2 regions of the Nissabacter archeti genome follow, and region 2 is predicted to be linked to the other one. Evidence: predicted binding sites of a transcription regulator. Region 2 holds the regulator's gene; the other holds the start of a gene.
What was found. Region 2 encodes PurR, which represses purine synthesis genes. Its sites were predicted from a motif close to CANGCAAACGTTTGCNTG; they were not measured.
Positions count from the first base shown of each region.

Region 1: purM (phosphoribosylformylglycinamidine cyclo-ligase) is a predicted target of PurR. The motif match lies at 1,442-1,459, and genes of this name have one in related genera.

Region 1 covers NZ_JAERKB010000012.1:31,696-35,040, forward strand. Annotated here, with positions in the region: gene uraA (uracil permease) at 1-577, opposite strand, end outside; gene upp (uracil phosphoribosyltransferase) at 662-1,288, opposite strand; gene purM (phosphoribosylformylglycinamidine cyclo-ligase) at 1,523-2,560, shown strand; gene purN (phosphoribosylglycinamide formyltransferase) at 2,560-3,198, shown strand.
Region 2 covers NZ_JAERKB010000009.1:114,013-117,357, forward strand. Annotated here, with positions in the region: gene punC (purine nucleoside transporter PunC) at 1-513, opposite strand, end outside; gene punR (DNA-binding transcriptional activator PunR) at 642-1,547, shown strand; gene purR (HTH-type transcriptional repressor PurR) at 1,632-2,657, opposite strand; gene cydH (cytochrome bd-I oxidase subunit CydH) at 2,985-3,074, shown strand; gene JK232_RS14315 (C40 family peptidase) at 3,135-3,345, opposite strand, start outside.

The sequences.
Region 1 (3,345 bases), on a different contig from region 2:
ACCCCACCAGCACCCCGATCAGGATCGGGATAATCGCCAGGAAACCGCGGAACAGCACCGAGCCGAGTACCGTCACCGCCAGCGTCACCAGCGAAATGGTCACGGTTTTGCCGTCCACGGAGGCGCCGTCCGCCGGCAGCAGCCCGGCCATATTGGCCGCCACGCCGGCCAGTTCAAGCCCGATCACCGAGACAATCGCCCCCATCGCGGCCGGGGGGAACATCACGTTGATCCAGCCGGTGCCGGCCTTCTTCACAATCAGCGCCACCAGGCAGAACAGCGCGCCGCAGAGGATAAAGCCGCCGAGCGCCACCTCATACCCGAGCGGCAACAGCAGCAGCACCGGCGAAATAAAGGCAAAGCTGGAGCCGAGGTAAGCCGGGATTTTCCCTTTGCAGATAAACAGGTACAGCAGCGTGCCGATGCCGTTGAACAGCAATACCGTGGCCGGGTTAACTTTAAACAGGATCGGCACCAGCACGGTCGCGCCAAACATGGCGAACAGGTGCTGGAAGCTTAACGGAATCGTTTGCAGCAGCGGTGGGCGCTCACTGACTCCGATGGCGCGACGGGTCATCTTTCTATCCTCATACGGTGTTATTGATGGACGGCGTGGGGAAAACAATTAAAAAAAAGCCGACTTCTCAGCCGGCTTAAATGCTTACTTGGTACCAAATATTTTGTCGCCTGCATCGCCGAGGCCCGGCACGATGTAGCCTTTTTCATTCAGGTACTGATCAATAGAGGCGGTGAACAGCTCGACATCCGGGTGGGCTTTTTCCAGGGCGGCGATCCCTTCCGGGGCGGCCACCAGCACCAGCACCTTGATGCTGGTGCAGCCGGCTTTCTTCAGCAGGTCGATGGTGGCGATCATGGAGCCGCCGGTGGCCAGCATCGGGTCAACCACCAGCGCCATACGTTCTTCAATGTTGGACACCAGTTTCTGGAAGTACGGCACCGGCTCCAGCGTCTCTTCGTCACGGTACACACCGACCACGCTGATGCGTGCGCTCGGGACGTGCTCCAGGACGCCTTCCATCATGCCGAGGCCGGCACGCAGGATCGGCACCACAGTGATTTTTTTGCCTTTGATCTGGTCTACTTCAACCGGCCCGCACCAACCATCAATGGTCACCTTTTCGGTTTCCAGATCGGCGGTCGCTTCATAGGTCAGCAAACTCCCCACTTCAGAAGCCAGTTCGCGAAAGCGTTTGGTGCTGATGTCATTTTCACGCATCAGGCCCAGCTTATGTTTTACCAGCGGGTGTTTTACCTCAACGATCTTCATAATTATTCTCCCCTACGATGGTTGACGGCCAAAAAAAAATCGCGAGATTATAACGCCTTTTTTTTGTCGCGCCACCGCTAATCGCCTGATCAGGATCAACTGATTTTCGATTAACAGTATAGAAGGCAAAACGTCTTTCCCCCGCATAAGCCACTCGCAAACGTTTGCCTGGGCTGTTAGAATTGCCGCGCTCAATTTTAACCACCAACCGCAAACCGCCGTGGGGATCCAGCAGTGACCGATAAAACCTCTCTCAGCTATAAAGACGCAGGTGTGGATATTGATGCAGGAAATGCATTGGTAGACCGTATCAAAGGTGTAGTGAAGCAGACCCGCCGCCCGGAAGTGATGGGTGGGCTGGGCGGTTTCGGTGCCCTGTGTGCGCTGCCGCAAAAATACCGTGAGCCGATTCTGGTTTCCGGCACTGACGGCGTCGGCACCAAGCTGCGTCTGGCGATGGATCTGAAGCGCCATGACACCATCGGTATCGATCTGGTGGCGATGTGCGTGAATGATCTGGTGGTTCAGGGCGCGGAGCCGCTGTTCTTCCTGGATTACTACGCGACCGGCAAGCTGGACGTGGAGACGGCCGCCAGCGTGATCACCGGCATTGCCGAAGGGTGCAAACAGGCCGGGTGTGCGCTGGTAGGCGGTGAAACCGCTGAAATGCCGGGCATGTACCACGGTGAAGATTACGACGTCGCCGGGTTCTGCGTCGGCGTGGTGGAGAAGTCGGAAATCATCGACGGCAGCAAAGTGCAGGATGGCGATGTGCTGGTGGCGCTCGGTGCCAGCGGCCCGCACTCCAACGGCTACTCGCTGGTGCGCAAAATCCTGGAAGTCAGCAACACGGATGCCGCCACCGAACAGCTGGACGGCCGGTCGCTTGCCGATCACCTGCTGGCCCCGACCAAAATCTACGTAAAATCGATCCTCAGCCTGATTGAGCAGATTGATGTGCACGCCATCGCCCACCTGACCGGCGGCGGTTTCTGGGAGAACATCCCCCGCGTCTTGCCGGCCAATACCCAGGCGGTGATTGACGAGTCGAGCTGGCAGTGGCCGACGGTATTTACCTGGCTGCAACAGGCGGGCAACGTCAGCCGCCACGAGATGTACCGCACCTTTAACTGTGGTGTCGGCATGGTGATCGCCCTGCCTGCGGCACTGGCGGATCAGGCGGTGGAACTGCTGACCGCTTCCGGTGAAAAAGCCTGGAAAATCGGCCACATCAACGCCTCTGACGCGGCAGAGCAGGTGGTAATCGGCTGATGAAAAAGATCGTGGTGCTGGTATCCGGCCAGGGGAGTAATCTCCAGGCGTTGATTGATGCCTGCCAACAGGGACGTCTCCACGCATCTCTTGCTGCGGTGTTCAGCAATAAAGCCGATGCCTATGGGCTGGAGCGCGCCCGCGAGGCGGGGATTCCGGCGCACGCCCTGGACGCGCGTGAGTTCAGTGACCGCGTGGCGTTTGATGCCGCGCTGGCGGAGCAGATTGACGCCTACGCGCCCGATCTGATCGTGCTGGCGGGGTATATGCGCATCCTCAGCGCGGCGTTCGTCCGGCATTATGCCGGGCGGATGCTGAACATCCACCCTTCCCTGCTGCCGAGATACCCTGGGCTGCATACCCACCGTCAGGCGCTGGCCAACCGCGATGCGGAACACGGCACCTCGGTGCATTTCGTCACCGAGGAGCTGGACGGCGGCCCGGTTGTCCTCCAGGCCAAAGTCCCGGTCTTTGACGGCGACAGCGAGGAGGATCTGCAGGCCCGTGTGCAGGTGCAGGAGCACCAGATCTACCCGCTGGTGGCACAATGGTTTGTCAGTGGCCGCCTGACCATGCAGGAGGGGGCCGCCTGGCTGGACGGGGCGCGGCTGCCGCCGGAGGGGTATGCGGCGGAGTAGGTGGTGGCGGCCCTCGCGAGTGACGTCTTTCTTAGATCGAGGTGTGTTGCGATGACCTGGCCGCTTTCTTAGATCGAGGTGCGTTGGCAGACGCCCGGCTTCTTTCTGCTTTCTGCGGCTCCGCTGCCGCCATCGATCATACGTGGA
Region 2 (3,345 bases):
CAGCGTTATCGCCAGCAGGGCGAGGAAAATACTGCGCCAGCCGAAATGGTTCAGCAGCCACGCCCCCAGCAGCGGGGCAAGGGCCGGGGAGAGCGCCACCAGCGGCATAATCGTGGCAAAGACTTTTTTGCTCTGCTGGGGGGAGTAACGATCCACCACCAGTGCCTGCCAGCTCACGGCGGCAGAACAGACGCCGATGGCCTGCACAAAGCGCATCAGCCAGAGCTGGTGGGCGTTCGTTACCCACATCATGCCGGCGCACCCGGCCGCAAACAGCAGCAGGCCCAGCACCAGCACCGGTTTACGGCCGATGCGGTCAGAGAGCGGGCCCCAGATCAGCTGGGCGCAGGCGAAGCCGGCCAGAAACAGGCTCAGGCTGGCACTGATGGCATTGGGGGAGAGCGCGAGATCTTCCTGCATCAGCGCAAAGGCGGGCAGGTACATGTCCGTGGCCAAAAAGCCCAGCATACTCAGGACAGCAAGATAGAGCAGGAAAAAGGGGGAACGAGTCATAAGTAATCTCAATATTTTATTCAGAGGCAATACATAAATCCTATATCGTCGCGCACTCTACGGTAGCGTCAGTGGGTTGTGAAACGGTAAAATTTGCACCATGCTGTGAAAAAAATTGAAGGCAGGATATGTGGTCTGAATACTCTCTGGAAGTGATTGATGCCGTGGCACGTACCGGCAGTTTCAGTGCGGCCGCGCAGGAGCTGCACCGCGTGCCTTCTGCTGTCAGTTATACGGTGCGCCAGCTCGAGCAGTGGCTGGCGGTTGAGCTGTTTGAGCGCCGCCACCGGGATGTGGTGATTACCGAAGCCGGGCGGGTGTTTGTGCAGGAGGCGCGGCTGCTTATCAAAAAAATGCAGGCTACACGCCGCCAGTGCCAGCAGGTGGCGAACGGCTGGCGCGGCCAGCTCAGCATTGCCGTGGACCGGATTGTCCGGGCCGACCGTACCCGGCAGTTGGTGCTGGATTTTTACCGGGAATTCCCTGACATGGAACTGCTGATCTCACCCGAAGTGTTTAATGGCGTGTGGGATGCCCTGGCCGACGGGCGGGTGGATGCCGCCATCGGGGCCACGCGTGCCGTGCCGGTGGGCGGCGGTTACCGTTTCCGCGATATGGGGTTTATGCCGTGGCACTGTGTGGTCAGCCGGGGGCATCCGCTGGCGCAGCAGGCGGGGCCGCTGACGGACGATCAGCTGCGGCCCTATCCGGCACTGTGCCAGGAAGACACCTCGCGCAGCCTGCCGAAACGCGATACCTGGACGCTCGACAACCAGCGGCGGCTGGTGGTGCCGGACTGGACCAGCGCGCTGGATTGCCTGCTGGCCGGGTTATGTGTCGGCATGATCCCGGCGCACATGGCGCAACCGCTGATTGACCGCGGTGACCTTACCGTGCTGACGCTGCACCAGCCATTCCCGGACAGCGCCTGTTGCCTGACCTGGGCGCAGGAGAAATCGTCACCGGCGTTGGTATGGTTGCTGGATTATCTGGGGGAGAGTGACACGCTGAACCGCGAGTGGTTACGTGGATGAAACGCAGCGCGGGTAAAAAGCTGGGCGGGTAAAAGGTGGCGCGGGTAAACGCCGGGGGCGGGCTGGATGCCCCCGGCTCACGGATTACCGGCGGTAATCGCGGTACGGGCCGTCTGCCACGGAACGGCGTTCGACCAGTTTCGGGTGGACTTCAATGGTCTGCGGGTCTTCACGCTTGCTGGTGATGCGATCCAGCAGCATGGCAAAGGCGTTCTCGCCCAGGCGCTCTTTGGGCTGGTGGATGGTGGTCAGCGCCGGGGAGAAGTAACGCGCGTTGCGCACGTTGTCATAACCGATCACGGAGACGTCCTGCGGCACACGCAGGCCCAGCTCATCGGCGGCGCAAATCGCGCCCATCGCCATGATGTCGCCGCCGCAGAACACCGCCGTCGGGCGCTGTTTCTGGGTCAGGATCTGGTGCATCGCCTTATAACCTGATTCCGGCTCAAAATCGCCCTGAACCACCCACTCTTCGCGTACCGGAATATTGGCCTCTTCCATCGCCTTCAGGAAGCCCTGATGCCGCCCGCCGCCGGTATTGCGCGACAACTGGCCGGGGATAATGCCGATGTCGCGGTGGCCGCGTTCAATCAGGTAACGCCCGGCCAGATAACCGCCCTCAAAGGCGTTATCAATAATCGAGTCGGTAAAATCGCTGCGCGCCGAGCCCCAGTCCATCACCACCATCGGGATGTTGCGGTACTCTTCCAGCATGCCGATCAGCTGGTCGGGGTATTCAGAGCACATCACCAGCAGCCCATCGACACGCTTTTGCGCCAGCATCGCCAGGTAAGCCTGTTGTTTGTCGAGGTTGTTATGGGAATTACACAGGATAAGCGTATAGCCTTTGCTGTAGCAGCTGTTCTCTACCGCCTCAATCACTTCAGCGAAGTAGGGCGCTTCGCTGGAGGTCGCCAGCAGGCCAATCGATTTTGTATGGTTGACCTTCAGGCTGCGCGCGACGGCGCTCGGCGAATAGTGTAATTCCTTAATGGCAGCCCAGACTGCCGCCTTAGTCTCTTCAGCGACAAAACGTGTTTTATTAATGACGTGTGACACGGTAGTCGTGGATACGCCGGCACGTCTGGCGACATCTTTAATCGTTGCCATGGAAAGAATGACTCCTGATAGTACGTGTTACAGCACGTAACTATTATGTTAATCGTTTGCCTGCGTTTATTCTCCTGCCCGCTGAAAGAATTGCAGTGGATTCTGGGGGGAAGGAGCGGTCATCTTCGCTGAACTAAGCGGTGGGGCATCGCAGCCGGCCGGGTACGCAGTGCGTAAACCGCGAATTTTCACTCATTATGGTGAAAAGGGAAAGAGGAAAATTGTGCCGTACACCCCGAAAGTGTTTAGGAATTTCTTTAAATAGTGTGAGAATAGGGTCGGCACACTAAGTGTGTGGTTTTCTTGTGGTTCACCAAGGAGAGAATAATGGACAGTGATTTGAAAATGTCGCTTTTGACCACTGTGGGCGCGCTGACAGTGATTTTACTCTTCAGCTTTACCGCCATCCTGCACTGAGGCTGGCCGGGCTGATAAAAAAACGCCGGAGATCCGGCGTTTTTTACGGGTGCGCTTTACTCAGCGGATGGTTTTTGGCGTCATCACCCGGCGGGCGCCGACGTAATGATCCTGCCAGTAATCATTGTCCAGGAAACTGATGCGGATATCCTCACCGGTACGCGGTGACTGGATAAACTTGCCGTTGCCGAGGTAAACCCCCACATGGTCAGCGGCACCGCGGTTATTGATGCGGAAGAACACCAGATCGCCGGTTTCCAGCTCACCACGT